Regions from separate parts of the Zhaonella formicivorans genome, predicted to be linked through region 1. Evidence: riboswitches for the same ligand, from Rfam matches in the RefSeq annotation. Region 1 holds a riboswitch; each other region holds the start of a gene.
What was found. Region 1 has a riboswitch for S-adenosylmethionine ahead of metA (homoserine O-acetyltransferase MetA). Riboswitches for the same ligand answer to the same signal wherever they lie in the genome.
Positions count from the first base shown of each region.

Region 2: linked by a shared signal. The riboswitch ahead of EYS13_RS09545 (homocysteine synthase) and the one ahead of metA (homoserine O-acetyltransferase MetA) in region 1 are both predicted to bind S-adenosylmethionine.
Region 3: linked by a shared signal. The riboswitch ahead of EYS13_RS00245 (methionine ABC transporter ATP-binding protein) and the one ahead of metA (homoserine O-acetyltransferase MetA) in region 1 are both predicted to bind S-adenosylmethionine.

Region 1 covers NZ_CP085524.1:2,377,629-2,383,739, forward strand. The annotation lists gene EYS13_RS11605 (ATP-binding protein) at 1-1,225, opposite strand, end outside; gene EYS13_RS11610 (ferritin-like domain-containing protein) at 1,381-1,896, shown strand; gene EYS13_RS16580 (rubredoxin-like domain-containing protein) at 2,027-2,167, shown strand; SAM riboswitch class I at 2,275-2,389, shown strand; gene metA (homoserine O-acetyltransferase MetA) at 2,472-3,407, shown strand; gene EYS13_RS11620 (MATE family efflux transporter) at 3,573-4,958, opposite strand; gene EYS13_RS11625 (MarR family winged helix-turn-helix transcriptional regulator) at 4,961-5,413, opposite strand.
Region 2 covers NZ_CP085524.1:1,934,340-1,940,450, reverse strand. The annotation lists gene EYS13_RS09570 (energy-coupling factor ABC transporter permease) at 1-63, shown strand, start outside; gene EYS13_RS09565 (energy-coupling factor ABC transporter substrate-binding protein) at 60-350, shown strand; gene cbiQ (cobalt ECF transporter T component CbiQ) at 353-1,144, shown strand; gene EYS13_RS09555 (energy-coupling factor ABC transporter ATP-binding protein) at 1,132-2,001, shown strand; gene EYS13_RS09550 (RMD1 family protein) at 2,016-2,834, opposite strand; SAM riboswitch class I at 3,140-3,251, shown strand; gene EYS13_RS09545 (homocysteine synthase) at 3,369-4,661, shown strand; gene EYS13_RS09540 (hypothetical protein) at 4,837-5,052, opposite strand; gene EYS13_RS09535 (hypothetical protein) at 5,114-5,611, opposite strand; gene EYS13_RS09530 (MFS transporter) at 5,846-6,111, shown strand, end outside.
Region 3 covers NZ_CP085524.1:56,230-62,340, forward strand. The annotation lists gene EYS13_RS00235 (MetQ/NlpA family ABC transporter substrate-binding protein) at 1-209, opposite strand, end outside; gene EYS13_RS00240 (methionine ABC transporter permease MetI) at 235-909, opposite strand; gene EYS13_RS00245 (methionine ABC transporter ATP-binding protein) at 902-1,930, opposite strand; SAM riboswitch class I at 2,018-2,141, opposite strand; gene EYS13_RS00250 (ISLre2 family transposase) at 2,388-3,788, opposite strand; gene EYS13_RS00255 (Sec-independent protein translocase subunit TatA/TatB) at 4,040-4,249, shown strand; gene EYS13_RS00260 (YerC/YecD family TrpR-related protein) at 4,381-4,686, shown strand; gene hisZ (ATP phosphoribosyltransferase regulatory subunit) at 4,755-5,936, shown strand; gene hisG (ATP phosphoribosyltransferase) at 5,926-6,111, shown strand, end outside.

The DNA of each region.
Region 1 (6,111 bases):
GCCGCAGTTCCCACTGGATTGCTTGCCGCTGTAATTCAGGCAGACTAACACTTAGGCCCCTCTTTTGGGCTAAGCCCTCCACAATTTTTAAATATTGCTTTTGGTCAGGAGCAATGAAAGTCACCGTTAAGCCAAAGCGGTCGCCTAAAGAAAGTTTTTCCTGCATGGTATCTGCAGGATGTACTTCATCCTGCTGCCGTTCTTTAAAACTTTCCCGAACCAGGTTGCGGCGGTTGGATGTGGCATAGATCAACACATTTTTCGGCCTGACTTCCACTCCCCCCTCCAGCACAGCTTTCAGCGCCTTATACTCCACCTCGTAGTCCTCAAAGGACAGGTCGTCAATAAACAGGATAAAATAAAGGGCATAATCCTTGATGTGCCGTAAAATAAGCGGCAGGTCCGCCAGATCCTGTTTTGTCACCTCCAAAAGCCTTAAACCCCGGCTGCCGCAAGAATTCACCAGTGCTTTGACCGTGGACGACTTTCCTGTCCCGCGGTCACCATATAGCAGCACATTGTTGGCCGGTAAGCCCGCCAAAAAAATCTCCGTATTCTCCAGCACCTGGGCCCTTTCCCGCTCATAACCGATTAAGTCAGAAAGCCCGATGGGGTCCGGAGCACTTACACCGATCAGCTGCTTTTGTTCCCCATCCCAGCGCAGAACCCGGTACCTGCCAAAAATCCCTATGCCTTCCCTGGCATAATGAGCACTAAGCAGCTCCAAACACTGGTTCAAATCTTCTGGAGAAAGCTTTGGCCGTTCAAATTTTTGCCTGAAGTCAAGGCATACGGCCCGGCGTTTTGGCAGAGCGGGGCCCAGCAGAGCTTCCCAGCCGGGGACTTCTAATCCCAAGCCCTCCCTGCCGGGAAATTTCCAATGGTAAAGGCGGTGTAAACACTGCAAATCGTGTAAAGCGGCATTTTTCACCCCGGAGCTGATCTTCCTTGCCCAGCCCCCGGCCTGCCTGCTGAAAGGGTTTTCATCCCACAGTATTAAATTTAGCAAATGGTTTTTCCAGCCATCGGCCAGAAAGTGTTCATCCTGCTCTGCCGCCAAAGCCAAAGTGAAAAATAGCCTGCTGTAGGCGGTCAATTTGTCGTTTTCAGCGCTTTGCCGGGTTAAGTCCAGCATTGCCTGGACTGCTTCGTCATTTAATATCCTCCTGAATAAAGTCAGCCTACCCGCCAGCAAAGTAAAATCGGCTTTGCTAAAGTCCTGCATAAAAAAGTCACTCCTAAAGAATTTTGTTTTTATTATAATTATGGCGACCGGTGAAAGCAATGCTTTGCCAGTAACACCAGTGCCTTCCAATTCATAAGATATAACAGGTATTATCAGTCGGACGATGGTCCGAAAAGAGAAGGGGTGAATCTCGCATGTCCTATTATGGTTGGGAACCGCCTTATAACCAGTGGAACAGCCATTACCCTGGTCCTGAGCGGCCCCGTCAATTTAAAAACCGGCAGCAATTTATGATGGATTTGGAAAGAGGTCTCCACGGCGAAGCGGAAGCAATTGCCTTTTATACTAGTTTACTCAGGATGGCCCCCGATGATTTGGCCAGACGAAATATTCGCCATGCTTTGGAGGACGAACGCAAGCACTATAGGCAGTTTTCGGAACTTTACCGCCAGCTGACAGGCATGTCGCCGGAGGTGCCAATACCTCCCCCTGCAGTCATACCCGACTACCGGAAAGGTTTAATCGAAGCTTTTGAAGATGAGCTGGAAGCTGCCGAACTCTACCGCGGCATGTACCTCAACGCCCTGACCAGGGCGGTGCGGGACCTGATGTTTGAAATTATGACCGATGAAATGGAGCATGCCGACCGCTTTGCTCTTCTTTATGCAGCAACTAAGGAGGATTTAGAGGAAGAAGAAAAGGAGGATTAGGGGCAAAGCAAACAGCATAGGACCGGGAGCAAAAAACCACCCCAGGGGGCTGGTTTTTGCTCTTTTCTATTTTACAACCTCCGGCAGTTCAGGTAAAATTATTAATAATATTAGCTGGGAGGTAGTTAATTTGAACTTTAAATGCTCTAACTGCGGATATAGGCTTACAGCCGATGCTCCGCCGGAAACCTGTCCTTACTGCAATTCAAAATGTTCCTTTGTTGACGACTCCTGCTATACCCCGGAATGCGGTTTGGCGGAAAAAAAGTAAGAAGTTCTTGACTGCATCTAAAATTTTGTTTATATTATTCTTAATTTATCAGTATTTGGTTACAATAATAGCAAAAAATCATACTGTAAACTGAATATCAATAAGTGCTCTTATCAAGAGTAGGTGGAGGGACTGGCCCTATGAAACCCGGCAACCGGCAGCTTTGTCAAAAGGCATGCACGGTGCTAATTCTTGCGGAAGCAAACTTCCGAGAGATGAGAGAGGTCTTAGCATTTCTAAAACCTTTCTCAGCGAGAAAGGTTTTTTTATTGCATATAAAGATTTTACGGAGGAGTGACCCAAAATGCCGATCAAAATTCCTGACAATCTTCCTGCCAAAGAGATTTTAAATAACGAGAATATCTTCATTATGGATGAAAGCATCGCCTTTCACCAGGATATTCGTCCGCTTCAAATTGCCATTTTAAACTTAATGCCCACTAAAGAAACGACGGAAACCCAGCTTTTGCGCCTGCTGGCCAACACTCCTTTGCAGGTGGAATTTGTATTGTTGCACCCTAAATCCCATACTTGCAAGAATACATCACCTGAACATCTGCAGATGTTCTATAAGACTTTTGACGATATTAAAAATGAAAAATTTGACGGCATGATTATTACCGGAGCCCCTGTTGAGCATCTGGATTTTTCTGAAGTCGACTACTGGAAAGAACTGCAGCAAATTTTAGACTGGACATGGGACAATGTAACGTCCACCCTGCATATATGCTGGGCAGCTCAGGCCGGGCTGCACCATCATTACGGCATTCCTAAATATATGCTGAACAAAAAAGTATTTGGCGTTTTTCCCCATACCGTAACCAAAAAGAATGTCAAACTGCTGCGGGGTTTCGATGACGTGTTTTATGTACCCCACTCCCGTTACACCGAGGTCCGGCGGGAGGATATTGAAAAAGTGGATGCTCTGGAAATCCTTTCCGAATCGGAGGAATCCGGTATCTATATTGTCAGCGCCAAAAACGGAAAACAAATATTCGTTACGGGCCATTCGGAATATGACCCCTTGACATTGAAGTATGAATACGATCGGGACATCAACAAGGGAATTGACATTGCCATTCCTAAAAATTATTTTCCCAATGATGACCCGTCCCAGTACCCATTGGCCCGCTGGAGAGCCCATGCCAACTTGCTGTTTTCCAACTGGCTTAACTACTATGTCTATCAGGAGACTCCTTATGACTGGGCCAAGCAAAGCCCCCCGCCCCAGAAGCTGTAATAAAACCCGCCCCCGGAGAGCTCTGCTTCGGGAGCGGGTTGCCAAAATTTATTTCCTAAGCATTTGCTTTGCTCCTTTAAAGCTATTCATGCAATCAGCAGTGGAGAGACAAAACAATAGCCTTCATTCCCGATGGTGAAGGCTAGGATAAATTGCTAAATTACATTATTCTGCCTGCATCTGCAGTTCATATCTTTGCCGCTGCTTTTTGTCCAAGCTGTTCAATTCTTTATACACAAATATTCCGGTAAGAATAGAGGAAACTAAATCAGAGACCGGACCGGCCATTAGAATCCCGTCAAACTGAAAAAACCTCGGCAAAACTAAGACTGCCGGAATTAAAACAATCACCTGCCGGGACAGGCTTAAAAACATAGCGTGCTTTGGCTTGCCCACAGCCTGAAAATAGTTGGCTCCCACAATCTGAAAGCCGATGATAGGCAGGAGAATTAGAAATACTTGCAGCGCATGGGCTCCAAGCCGAATTAACTCCTGGTCCTCCCGGTTAAAGAAGGCAATGAGCTGCTGTGGAATTAACATCACCAAGATAAAACCCATGCAAACAATACATGTTGCAACCGCCATAGCCAATATTACGGTATGCTTCACGCGGTCAAATTTTTGTGCCCCGTAATTGTAGCCGATAATGGGCTGGGCGCCTTGGTTAATGCCAAAGATAGGCATTAAGATCAGCATCGCAATGCTGTTCACGATGCCCATGGCAGAAATAGCCAAATCCCCGCCGTAAATGCTTAAACTGTTATTCAGGATTGTAGTCACTACGCTGGCAGCCAACTGCATGGCAAATGGGGCGGAACCAATGGCTAAAATTTTTCCCACCGTAGCAACCTTGAGCTGCAAATTTTTACGCCGAATTTTCAGCAGGCTCCGCCCGCCGAGGAAATATTGCAGCACCCATGCAGCCGATACTGCCTGGGACAAAATAGTTGCCAGAGCCGCACCACGGATACCCCAGCCAAAGACAAAAATAAACAGCGGGTCTAAAATTGTATTCAGCACAGCGCCAATCAGCATGGTCAGCATGGCAATTCGGGGGTTTCCTTCGGCCCGGATAAAATTATTCATCCCAAAACCAACTGCCTGGAAAACCGCTCCCCACAGGATTATACTCATGTATTCCTTTGCGTAAGGCAAGACCGAAGCGCTTGCTCCCAGGAGATGCATTACTGGATCCAGAAAAAGCAACCCCAGGGCAGACAGGCAAAGTGAGATGCCGATTAAAAGCACCATTCCGTTTCCCAGTACTGCTTCAGCTTCCGCCCTTTTCCCTTCACCCAGTTTGATGGAAATCAAGGAAGTGGACCCAATGCCCACCAGCATACCAAAAGCCATCAGGATAATCATGAAAGGAAAACTGACGGTAATGCCGGCTATGCCCAAAGAACCAACGCCATTCCCGATAAAAATCCTGTCCACCACGTTGTATAAGGCATTTACCAGCATACCCACAATTGCCGGCATGGAAAATTTAAAAAGCAGCTTGTAAGTTTTTTCTTCCCCCAGCTGTTTTGCATGATCCGTATTTTTCATAGCTATGACTCCTTTTTTATTTTTCCAAAAATAGCCAAGATTTTAGCCAAGGAAGCATGCAACTCTGCTAAATCGGACTCCTCCAAACCGGCAATCCGCATTTTAATTCTTTCCAGCAGCTGCTGCTTTTTATTTTCAATATATTCCTTGCCTTTGGCCGTTATCTCCACCTTGATCACCCGCCGGTCTGATTCATCTTCACATCTTGCAATCAAACCTTCTTCAGCCAGGCGGTTAACTAAAAAGGTGATGTTAGGTTTGGATACACATAGCAACCTGCCTAATTCGGACATTTGTTTTTTCCCCTCTTTTTCCAGGGCAAACAGCACTGCAGCCTGACCGGCTTTCTCAAACTCACCGTGTCCATCCTTCCTTTTAAATATATCCCGATGCAAAACCCCAGCAATTTCGAAAAGCTGTTCCGCGACTATGTCAAGAGCGCCTGTTTGTTCCATGCCTTCCTCCTAAGTTAAATCCATAAACAGTTAAATCATTTAACTATTATAGGGCGTAAAATATTTTACGTCAAGCAGGTGATGTTAAACTGAGAAACTAGTTTTAAGCGGTGCAGGATCCGGGTTTGTTTGAGTAAAAGCAAAAGGCGCTTTCCAGCGCCTCCTTATTTTCGCCTGTCCGATTATTATTCTTTCTTGAATACCACAGGCATGTTTATTGTTATGTAGGGGGAACTCCCCGAAAGAAGATCCCCGAAAGGAAACCACTTAGTCAGTAACGGCTTTTACTCTTTTACCAAAGTGCTCCGTTAGAGAAAATCAAAAGAATCAAGATTAAGAAGATAGCAAAGGCCCAAGAATTACCAAACCAGCCGCAACCGGGACCAATACCGCCGCCAAGTCCGAAACCCATATATAAACCTCCTTTCAATTTGACTTAATATATACTATTCCTTGTCGGGCGGTTGTGACACCCTAGGTAATATTTTTATCAACCAGTTAATTTTTCGCTGGCTGCAGCCTTCAACTTTGATTTTGACATTTTGTTTTGCTTTAATTTTTCACATTAAAGATGCGTCTATGTAAAAGGGAACTTCCAAATGGAAGTCCCCCAAAGGAGTCTAGTTTTTGGGCAACGGCTTTTGAGCTTTACCAAACAAAGCCACCGGAGAGAATTGCTTGGTCTGCTATATACTATT
Region 2 (6,111 bases), 440 kb from region 1:
AGCGCCTATAACAAAAATGAACTGCAGGAACTGGCGGTTCTAAAGAAGGAGGCAAAGGCATGAGTACTACAGCCAAAAACATGATGCTTATTTTATTGGTTATTATCTTAGCTGTTGTTCCTTTACTGTTGAAGAGCGGGGCTGAGTTTGGCGGTGCCGACGGCCAGGCAGAAGCGGTTATTAGTGAATTAAATCCTGAATACCAAGCATGGGCCTCGCCCATCTGGGAGCCGCCCAGCGGGGAAATCGAGAGCTTGCTCTTTGCGCTGCAGGCGGCTTTAGGCGCCGGCTTTATTGGCTATTACATAGGGGCTTCACGGGCTAAGGCTAAAAACAAGGGGAATATTTAACAATGCTGAGCATCGACCAGTATGCCTATTCCAGCGCACTTAAAGATGTTCATCCTGTGGAAAAATTCATCTTTGCCATAAGCTTATTGCTAATTTGCCTGCTGGCTGATTCACTGGTCATTTCTGTAATTGTGATTGCTTTAGCGGCCATAGCCACAGTGGGTATGGCCAGGATTCCCGGAAGTTATTATGCTAAAATGCTGCTCATGCCTTTGGCCTTTCTGCTGCCGGGAGTTTTGACCGTCATGCTTTCCTTCGGGGACCGGGCTGCCGGTTACTGGCAGGAAATTAATCTGGGAGCGGTTATTATCGGTGTACGCTATAGAGACATGGTTTTGGCAGTAAATCTCTTTTTTAAATCCCTGGGGGCTGTCAGTTGCCTGTATTTTCTTGTTTTAACCACGCCTATGGTCGATCTGATTTGGGTATTGAAGAAATTGAAGACTCCCGGGCTGTTCCTGGAACTGATGGGGCTCATCTACCGTTTTATTTTTGTCTTATTGGACACTGCGGGCAGGATGTATATTTCACAGGCCACCAGGCTGGGTTACGCCTCCTGGAGAAACTCCTATCATTCGCTGGGAGGGTTGGTTGTCAACCTGTTCGGCAAATCCTTGCAAAAATCCCGGGAATTGACGGTGACAATGATGGCCAGATGCTATACCGATGCCATCAATGTACTGGATAATGAGTATGTCTTATCGAAAAGAAATTTGGCGGTAATCGGGTTTATTGATCTGGCAATGGTCTTGCTGGCGTTATATTTAGGGGGTGGGCTTGCTTGGCTGATCTGATTTTGGAGGCAGTGAACTTGAGTTTTACGTACCCCGATGGCACCAAGGCGTTAAATAGCATAAATTTAGCCATCGAGCGGGGGAAGAAGGTTGCGGTTTTAGGCCCTAACGGTGCGGGGAAGTCGACCCTGTTTTTGCATTTTAACGGCGTTTTAAAACCAGCCAGCGGTAAGGTCCGTTTTGCTGGGAATGATATATCCTATCAGCACAGCGCCTTGATGGAACTGCGCCAAAACGTGGGCATCGTTTTCCAGGACCCGGATAGCCAGCTTTTTTCCGCCAGCGTCCGGCAGGAGATTTCCTTTGGTCCTTTAAACCTGGGCCTGGACAAGGTTGAGGTGCTGCGCCGTGTTGAAGCTGCAATGGAGGCTACGGAAATCTGCCATTTGCAGCATAAGCCTACCCACCTGTTGAGTTACGGCCAGAAGAAAAGGGTTTCCATTGCCGACATCCTGGCAATGGAACCGGAGGTGCTGATTTTTGATGAGCCTACTGCCTGGCTGGACCCAAGGCATTCCAAGGAGATTATTGACTTAATTAATAGGTTTAACCGGGAAGGGAAGACTATTATCCTGTCTACCCACGATGTGGATTTGGCTTATTCCTGGTCCGACTATATTTATATCATTATCAACGGGCAAGTGGCAGGAATGGGGGAACCTCAGGAGATTTTCCAGGATGGCGCATTGCTTGAGCACGCTGATTTGACTAAACCATGGGTGTTGGAAGTTTATGAGGAGATGAAGCAAAAAGGGTGGATTCCATTAAACAGCCCGGCTCCCAGAACAAAAGAGGAATTGTTTAGCTTGATGCAGTCAAAGGAATATGGTGAGAAGAAGATCAAAAGGGCGATTTAACTGATCGCCCTTTTTTAAAATATTTTTTCCAGCAGCGATAAAAGCAGTTCGATGCTGATTAAAATGATGATCATCCACTCCAGTCTGGTGCCTCGCTGGGCATGGGTGAGGCTGGTAAACACCTCGGTAATATCCATGAGGATCTCCGATTTGTGCCTGATGGCTTCATAGCGGTCGTCCAGTTCAAACAGTTCGCTTAAGTTTAGAAAAAACTCCTCCGCTTCTTCGCTGACCCAGGCGATGTCCGGTTTATCCAAAAGCATCAGATAGGAGATAGTATTATATTTAAAGCGCAGGATCTGGGCCGAGGTTTTGGCCAAACGGTTATCGGGGATATTAAGCCGCCCCTTTTCCAAATGATCGATTTTATCCTCGATAGCATCTAAAAGTAAATTGATGCCGTGCTCAATCCGTTCCAAAGCCACGGACTTCGCCAGGACAGTGGCCACGATTTCCCGGTGATAGTTTTTGAGCTCCGGGGCTGTCATATACTCATAGTTGAGGGAAAGGGGTTGTTCCGAGCCGATTTCCAGCTTGTAATCGTCGCTGAAATTAAAAGTCGATTGAATGTTCAGTCCTGGCTCAATTTTTTTCAGATACTTCAAGATATCGGTAATCTCATGAAACTGGCAGTTGATACAGACCAGGCTGCCGAAGGAGAAAATATAGACAGCTTTACCCTCCGGGGAATTGATAATCCCTTTTAAGTGATTATCAAACAGCACCAATGGTTCTTCCCACTTGAACTTTTTATCGATGCCGAAGTGTCCGGCAATGCTGTTCAGGTTGATTTCATTGGCCAGTGCCAGCGCTTTAAATTCAGCTTGCTGCAAGATCTCACCTCCTGTATTTTGACCAATATTATCTATATTTGCCATTCTGACAATCTATCCTCTATTTTGCAGAAATCCCGGCGTTATAATCCATAAATTCAATAACCTTAGACATCTCTATTCTTTCACAAACAGGCAGCAAAATAAATATTATTAACTAGCGGAAATTTTCTAGCTTACCCGCGCGGAGGGGGTGTCTCAATGGGCAAAAGAAAAGTCTCCTTAGACTGGTGGTGCGGTAAAAAAAATAATTGACAAAAACAGACCGGAATTCTATAATAAGCACAACAACTTGAAAACCTTTGTTCTTATCGAGAGCAGGCGGAGGGACTGGCCCTATGAAACCCGGCAACCGGTTGAGTCAATTGCTCAACAAGGTGCTAATTCCAGCAAGGAGGATTCCTTGGGAGATAAGAAGAGTACTAATGCATAAAACCTCTTCTTAGCGAAGAGGTTTTTGGTTTATTGGATTGCGCTAGGGTTATAAGGAAACGATAAGGACAAGGAAAACTAACAAGTAGGAGGAGAACTAAGATGGCAGAAAAAAATTATGCTTTCGAAACACTGGCCGTCCACGGGGGACAGGAGCCGGATCCCACCACAGGCTCCAGGGCGGTGCCTATCTACCAAACTACATCCTATGTGTTTAAAAACGCAGAGCATGCGGGCAACCTTTTTGCCCTGAAAGAATCCGGCAATATCTACACCAGGATTATGAACCCCACTACTGATGTTTTTGAGCAAAGAATTGCCCTTCTTGAGGGTGGAGTTGGGGCTTTAGCGGTAGCTTCCGGTCAGTCGGCTATCACACTGGCTATTTTAAACATAGTCACTGCAGGTTATGAAGTGGTGTCTTCCTCAACTTTATATGGGGGTACATATAACCTGTTCAACACTACCTTTCCCAAGCTGGGCATCAATGTAAAATTTGTGGATGCCGCCGACCCGGAAAATTTCCGCAAAGCAGCCACTGATAAGACCAGGGCCTTCTACGTGGAGACTATTGGCAATCCAGTTCTGGATGTTGCAGATCTCAGCGCTATTTCTGCCATAGCCCACGAGCTTGGGGTGCCATTGATTGTGGATAACACCTTTGCTACCCCTTATCACTGCCGGCCTTTTGAATTCGGCGCCGATATCGTCATTCACTCCGCCACCAAATTCATCGGCGGCCATGGTACTTCCATTGCCGGCGTGATTGTGGATTCAGGCAAATTTAACTGGGATAACGGCAAATTTCCTGAATTAACGGAACCCGACCAAAGCTACCACGGTGTGAAGTATGTGGAGCACATTGGCCCTGCGGCTTACATTGTGAAAGCCCGGGTGCAGCTTTTGCGGGATTTGGGGCCTGCCCTAAGTCCCTTCAACTCCTTCCTCTTGCTGCAGGGGCTGGAAACACTGCCGCTCAGAATGGAAAGGCACAGCTCCAACGCCTTAAAAATAGCCCAGTACCTGTCAGAGCACCCGGAGGTCGCCTGGGTCAACTACCCCGGACTGCCTGACAGCCCCCAATATGCCAAAGCTAAGAAATACCTGCAGCACGGATTTGGAGCTATGCTGACCTTTGGCATTAAAGCGGGCTACGATGCGGCTGTTAGATTTATCGATAGTTTAGAGCTGTTCTCGCTGCTTGCTAACGTGGGGGATGCCAAGTCCCTGGTGATTCACCCGGCCAGCACCACCCACCAGCAGCTTACACCTGAGCAGCAGGCTGCCAGCGGCGTGTCACCCGATATGATCCGGTTATCCATTGGCATTGAGAATGTGGATGACTTGATAGCTGACTTGGACAAGGCCTTGCAGCAAGCCATTTTCTCTCGTTAAGATGTCATTATCTGTTGAAAGCTGTCGAGGTATCGGTTATAATATTGGTATAGTTATAATAGCCCCCAATAGATACCCCTTATATACACTCCTTCCTGCTCCTCACCACAGGTGAGGAGACTTTTTTTAAGCACCAATGCCGAGCAAAGGCCGGTCTTTAATGAATTGTTTTTTATTATGTTGAAGTGGTAGTTGGGGTAACGGTGGCTTGACCTGTAGTCGGGCTAAACGAGCGCCGGGGCATCCTTCCCCGAAGTATTATTTCGCCAGGAACAACTCTGCCGGTTGGAACAGTAATAGACGTGGTTACTTCAGTAACCAATTCGGGAAAGAGGTACAGTTCCTCAAAAATTTCAGCTACCAGGCGGGTTCTAAAAGGCTGTAATGCCATTTCAAATATCCTCCTTGTTCAACCTACCGGGAAGCAATGAGCCGCGAATTGCGACGAGGTATTAATACTTGCGTTTACAGAACATCTTACGGGCCTCCCATTTTTTTTGCCGTGCTTCCCACTGTTTTTTTCTTTTGTCCCACTTGGCTAATATTTGGGGATTCCCACCGGCTGTCTGGGGGGTGAACTGGCTTGCCCCAGGGTTTGCAAGATTTGTGGTCTGCGAGGGATCATCAGCTAAGAATAGTGCTAAAGCGGCTATAAGTAAATTTAGAGGTATGCCTGTTACTGCCAAAACTTCAGCAACAAAATCAAGCTTAACTGCCAGTGCCAATAAAGTTATATCAATCAATGAGCCTGTATTATAAACTCTTTCCAGAGCCAGATTAACCGCTTGTTGACTGGCACCGGGGGTTCTGGTTAATTCCTCCGCCGCTCCGACCAGTAGACGGTAGTTGTCAGTTAAGCTGTTAAATACGGACACCAGAGCATTTACATCTTCAAATAAGACAGGTATACTGTCGATATTTCTCGTACCAGGAACTATGATGGGGGGCATAATATTATCTCCTCTAACAGTACTGTCTAGTTAAATAATATGATCCAAAAATCAATTGGTGTCTGGAACAGCCTCCGAGTTTCCCGAATCGGGTTTTAATCTGATTAGCCTAGCCCCAGGGATTTAGCAGGTTAAATTTAGTAATAAAATTACATTGCGCCTGGCAGGAAGATGGGCCCAGGTGCAGAATTAAGATGTGTTAAGTATTTAAACCATACTGAAAGGAGCATTGAATTGGGCAGTGTAACTTCATCGACCATCACTGAAAAAAATATTCAGCCAACAGCCAATTTTAAAATACTGCTGCTCCTGAGCCTAGGTCACTTGGCCACTGACCTGAACCAGGGAGCCTTACCGGCACTGCTGCCTGTTTTAAAGGAAACCTATAATCTCTCATATACGGTAGTTGGTCTTATTCCCTTAGTAGCCACTTTTAGCTCATCAATTATTCAACCTGTTTTTGGCCTGCTGAGCGACCGCTTTAATACCCGCTGGCTTTT
Region 3 (6,111 bases), 990 kb from region 1:
TTGATCTCCAGTTCAATGCCTTTTGCAGCCAACAGTTCTTTGGCTTTTTCCAGAATTTCAGCATGAGGTACAGGAGTGGCTCCTACCACCAATTTAGTTGTTTCTTGCTTTTCTGTTTCCTGGCTAACTGTTTCTTGCTTATCTCCGCAGCCAGCAAGTAAACCCAAAGACAAACCCAGGATTAAAATAATGAGCAACGCTTTTTTCACTTTGTTTTTCCCCCTTACAATTCTTTTATTTTTTATTTACTTTGCCTGAGAGGCTTTCACCCAACATTTGAATCAGTTGAACCATTACAATTAAGATGATAATTGTGATCAGCAAGATGCCGTCTTCACGCCGGTAATATCCGAAGCGCATGGCTAAATCCCCTAAACCGCCTCCGCCTACAAAACCGGCCATGGCTGAATAACCGATTAAAGTGATGGTGGTAATTGTAGCTCCTAGAATCAGCGAAGCCATTGCTTCCGGAAGCAGCACTTTGGTAATGATCTGCCATGGAGTGGCCCCCATGGACAGGGCTGCTTCAATAATACCCCATTCAATTTCTTTCAGGGATGTTTCCACCATTCTGGCCACAAATGGAATTGCTCCCACCGTCAGTGGAACAGTTGCCCCCATGGTGCCGATAGATGAGCCTACAATTGCCCGCGTAAATGGAATGATTGCTACCAGCAAGATGATGAATGGCAGGGAGCGGGCTGCGTTGATGACAGCGCCTAGCACCAGATTGACAAATTTATTTTCCAGAATATGGCCCGGCGAGGTTGTTACCAGAATGATCCCCAGCGGTATGCCAAGAATATGGGAAAAAATGACTGACAAAATTACCATCTGAAGCGTTTGGACAAAGGCAACCGCTACTTGAGGGCCGATATCGGCCAGATACTGCATGAGAGATTCAATCATTGGTTAACACCTCTACTTTCAACCCCTGTTGCTTTAAGTAGGAGATAGCCTGAGCGGTATTCCCCGGTTGGCCGGCAAGCTGCACCGTTAAGGTGCCGAAAATTGTATCCTTAATATGGTCAATATTGCCATAAAGGATGTTAGCTTTGATATTAAAGGTTTGCACCAGGTTGGATATTACCGGTTCCCCTGCTGAATCGCCAATAAAGGAAATCCGGATTAACTGGCTGTTTGCTTTTTCACCGTTTTGCCGCTTGGTCACAACTTCGGGAATTTCTGTGTTAATTATGCTTTTTACGAATTCCCGGGCGGTTGCAGTTCTGGGATTGGTAAACAGCTCCAAAACCGGCCCGGTTTCAGCAATTTTACCGTCCGCAATCACTGCTACCGAGTCGCAGATTGACTTGATAACCGACATCTCGTGAGTAATGATTACAATAGTCAGCTTGAGCTGCTGGTTGATGCTCCTCAGCAGTTTCAGGATAGACTCGGTGGTTTGCGGATCTAAGGCTGATGTTGCTTCATCGCATAACAGCACTTTCGGGTCATTGGCCAGTGCTCGGGCAATGCCCACTCGCTGTTTTTGACCGCCGCTGAGCTGTGAGGGGTAAGCATTGGCTTTATCGCTTAAACCTACCAGTTCTAAAAGCTGGGTTACTTTAGCGTTGATCTTTGCCCTATCCTTAATACCGGCAATTTCTAAGGGGAAGGCCACGTTCTCGGCTACGGTGCGGGACCAGAGCAGATTGAAGTGCTGAAAGATCATGCCTATATTGCGTCGGGCCAGGCGCAACTCGCTCGCCGATAGACTTGTCATATCTTGTCCGTCCACAATTACCTTTCCTTCTGTTGGCCTTTCCAGCATGTTCAGGCACCTGATCAAAGTGCTCTTTCCTGCACCGCTTAAGCCGATAATCCCAAAGATCTCTCCCTGTTTAATTTTCAGGTCTATTCCATCTAAGGCCAGCACGGAACCTTTACCTTTGCCGTAGATCTTTTTTAAGCCTGCAATTTCAATCATTGCATTTCCTCTTTTCTTAAGAAAAGTTAGTTTCCAACAAATAAAAAACCTTTTCCGCACAGGCAGAAAAGGTTTACATTCCTGTAACTCTCATCTGCCAGAACAACGTTCTGCAGGAATTGGCACCGTGCCAATTAAGAGGTTATCACCCCTGAAGTGGTCGGTTGCCGGGCGTCATCGGGCCAGTCCCTCAACCTACTCTTGATAAGAGCGTTACTTTTATTTAACTGAAACCTATAATAGCACATTACGGGTATTGGGTCAATTGCTTTATTTTTACGATAGTGTCAAGTAACTGTAGGATTTTTTACGAGATAAATTCACCTATCCGGTTCAGAGCGGTAGCCTCGTTGTAAATTTGCCTGATATTTTTTGATTAATTTTTGAATTATATGGTTGTATTGCTAATATTTTACTATGAAGATACATATTATTTCTGGTTGCCCTTAGCACAGGTCTACGCAGTAGCGGCTAGTGCCCTGAGGGCCTTGGTCAATGGACTCTGGGGTCCTTTCAGGATGGGCATATTCCGAATCATTTCTATTGCCACGTTCCTTTGGATTGTTCTCTTGGCCCTTTTTAGTTTTTCTGCGTCTACCTGTAACGCTTTTACCGGTTGTTTTTGCTGGGCCAGGTATATTTCCTTTATATTTAACCCGTTGGCTTTGGCTGCCCGAAGGCTGGCCATTTGTTCGGCTCCTGCTTTGCTCCATCCCCCTGGCCGATTGCTTAATCTGGCAGATAGTATATGGCTTACGTGTCCTTCTGCGCTGCATCCCTGCACTTCTTCACGGTATCGGTTACGCGCTTCTATCCCATCCCACTGCCCCCGAATGTACCGCTTCGTTTTTGTAATCGCTTTCTGGCGCTCTGGACGGAGTTTTTGGGCTTTATCCAATACAACCATTACTTTTTCCAAGTCACTGCGCTTTATATGTTCCCAAAGGGCTGCTTGTAGTTTGGGCTCAGGGCCTACAGCGGCTATTATATATTTGCTCAGGTGGAAGAGGTCAAGTATAAATATGGACTTGGGTATTATTTCTGTTCCGCTGCGAATCCACGCTGCTCCGTCCCCGTTTATATAAATCCTTTCTATCTGGTCTAGTTCATATTGCTTTTCTATATAGTCAAGGACAGCAAACCATAAGTCGTCAATGGTCTTGTACGGTCCGCTGAAATAGCGGGCATTCCGGAGCCGGTTCCTACCCCGGCTTGCTTTTTCTATTCCTTCATGTACATAGATCAACGGTATTTGCATCCGTCCCTTTTTTCCCCACTGGGCTACGTGGTCCTCGTCTGCTTCTATGTACAAAATCCTCACCCTTCGCTTTTGCGCAGGTATTATATCATCGCTACTCAAGGGCACTTTAATTCTGTCTATGGTATTCTTGACTGTCTGTCCACTCAAACTTTCTCCCCATCCGTACTGCTCCGGCCCTCTGCCGCTACGACGGTAAGATTGTTCGGTAGCCATGTCAGCCAATACGGACTTAGCTGCTGCATCCACCCGCATGTGTGGTGTATATCCGGCATAGTCGTCAACTAAATGAGCGTAGGATTGGGTTTCTTTATGGTAAAAGTAGGTACGATGATAGCTCATTTCTCCAAAGACTGTGACCACATGTTTCTCTTCTTGACGCCGCTCAACCACCCAACCGGGACGTTCTTCCCGGTGCTCAACCAGATAAGCATCCTGGGTTTCCAGGACCATCTTCAGTATGTCTTTTCCCAATTGGTTAAGGATCTCTTTAACCTTGATTTCCAACTCCGGATATGTGATTTTTCTCTCTAAAGCCTCAATTACGTTTTCCCCAACCAGCAGGAATTTATCCCATAAGTGTTGAATTATCTTTTCCATAAGACCTCACCTCTCGAGTCTTTTTGCCTTAGGGCTTAAGGCTCCGTCTTTCGCCAGACGGTGAGGTCTTATTTCTTTCCCCTGCCCTTTTTTTCCTGCAGGGTATCCTACAGTAATTTTACACTAACATTTTTACTTTTGCCAAATGTTCAAAACAGATTTTGGGATTCACATCTACTAATGCTTTTGGAAGGAAAACCGATATTTGCAGCGAATTAATGAGTATAACAATATGACGAGGGGGTTGCACCGTGTTTGGTTTTTTGCCTAGCATAGGGCCATGGGAGTTAATACTCATTTTGGCTATTGCTTTAATAATCTTCGGTCCAGGCAAACTGCCTGAAGTTGGAAAGGCTATTGGTAAAGGGCTAAGAGAATTCAAAAACGCCGCTTCCCAGGTTACTGATCAGCTTAACACTGAAGTTACGGAGGAGCCGAAAAAAGAGGAGAAACAAAGTTAATTTGACCTTATCCCGTTCTTAAACAAAAGAGCGGGTTTTTTTATAAACCCGGCCCAAAACAAGGATTAAACAGAAAATTGTAGAAAATAAAAGGTTAAATTATGGATATAATTTGGTTAGGAGAGGGTGCCATGGCCTATCACAGCAGACTCAAGGATAAATTTATTGACGAACTGTTTGAGGCAATTCTGCTTTTAGAAGATGAAGAGGAATGCTACCGTTTTTTTGAGGATATTTGTACAGTTGCTGAGTTAAAATCCCTGGCACAGCGGTTGGCGGTAGCGAAGATGCTCCAAGAGGACTATACGTATACTACCATCGCTGAGGAAACGGGCGCCAGCACGGCAACTATCAGCAGGGTGAAAAGGTGCCTGAATTACGGCGCAGACGGTTACAAACTGGTGCTAAAAAGACTGAAAAGCAAAAAAAGTAATTGACAGTGAGTTGAAGCGGTGGTATTATTGCGTTAATACTTTAACTTATTAAAGCGCTAGAGGTGCTGCCAATGAGTAAACTGTCACCGCTTTTACAAATACCTACCGGTGTGAAGGATGTTTTGCCCGGTGAGGCTTGGAATAAACGCAGCCTGGAAGCAGCCCTGGTTAACCTGTTTCAGCAGTGGGGATATCTGGAAGTGGCTACCCCTACCTTTGAATTTTATGAGGTTGTGCGCGAGGAGGACAGCCCCGAGGACCAGCTCTTCAAGTTTATTGATCGTGAAGGCCGCATACTCGCGCTGCGGCCCGATATGACCACTCCCATCGCCCGTCTGGTAACGACCCATTTGCGCAATGGTTCTTTACCGTTACGGTTGTTTTACACCGGGAGTGTTTTTCGTTATGAAAGCATTCAGACCGGCCGGCAGCGGGAATTCAGTCAGGCCGGTGTAGAACTCATCGGTGCCCGGGGGGTTGGGGCCGATTCTGAAGTCATCGCACTGGCCATAGAGGCACTGCTTGCTTGTTGCCTGGAGCAGTTTAGAATTGGTATCGGACAGGTTGCAGTCACTAAAGGGTTAATTGAACAGACCGGCCAGGATCCTGCAGCCCTGAAAAAAATCAAACAGGCAATTATCAATAAAGACTTTGTTGGTTTAGAAACTATTTTAGGACAGCAGGGCTGTAGCGAAGAGCAAAAAGTAAAACTAATGGAAACGGCCACTTTACATGGGTCGAGAGAAGTTTTAGAGAAAGCGCGGCAGCTAAGCTCCGAGCCTGAGATTGTAAACGCTCTCGATGCGCTGCAGGAAGTGTACGAAATCCTGGATAATTATGGTTTGTCCAAGTATATTTTCTTTGATTTCAGCATCTTAAGGGATTTTGATTACTATACCGGTATAGTGTTTGAAGGTTATGCCCCAGGTTTGGGGTATCCTGTCTGCGGAGGAGGCAGGTATGATAATTTATTAGGAAAGTTTGGCTATGACTGTCCCGCCATAGGGTTTGCCATGGGCTTGGAGAGGATAATGCTTGCGCAAAATGCCGACCATGGACTGCCGCCGGTTGATTACCTCCTTACAGGTCATGATTATGCTGCGCTGTTAAAAAAGGCCAAAGAATTGCGCGGCCAAGGGTTTATAGTGGAAATAGATTTGACAGGTGAGGGCTTGTTGGACTCAAATTATGTCCGAGGCAGGAAAATCAAACATGTCCTGGAAGTAGACGGGGGGATTACTGATGCTGGATAAAATGACCATTGCCTTGCCCAAAGGCAAATTAGGGGAAACAGCTGTGGAATTAATAGGACGCATCGGATTGCCCACCTCAGGTTTAAAAACTGATTCCAGAACGCTGATGTTTGATTATCCTGAGGCAAATCTACGTTATATCATTTGCCGGCCAACTGATATACCTACCTATGTG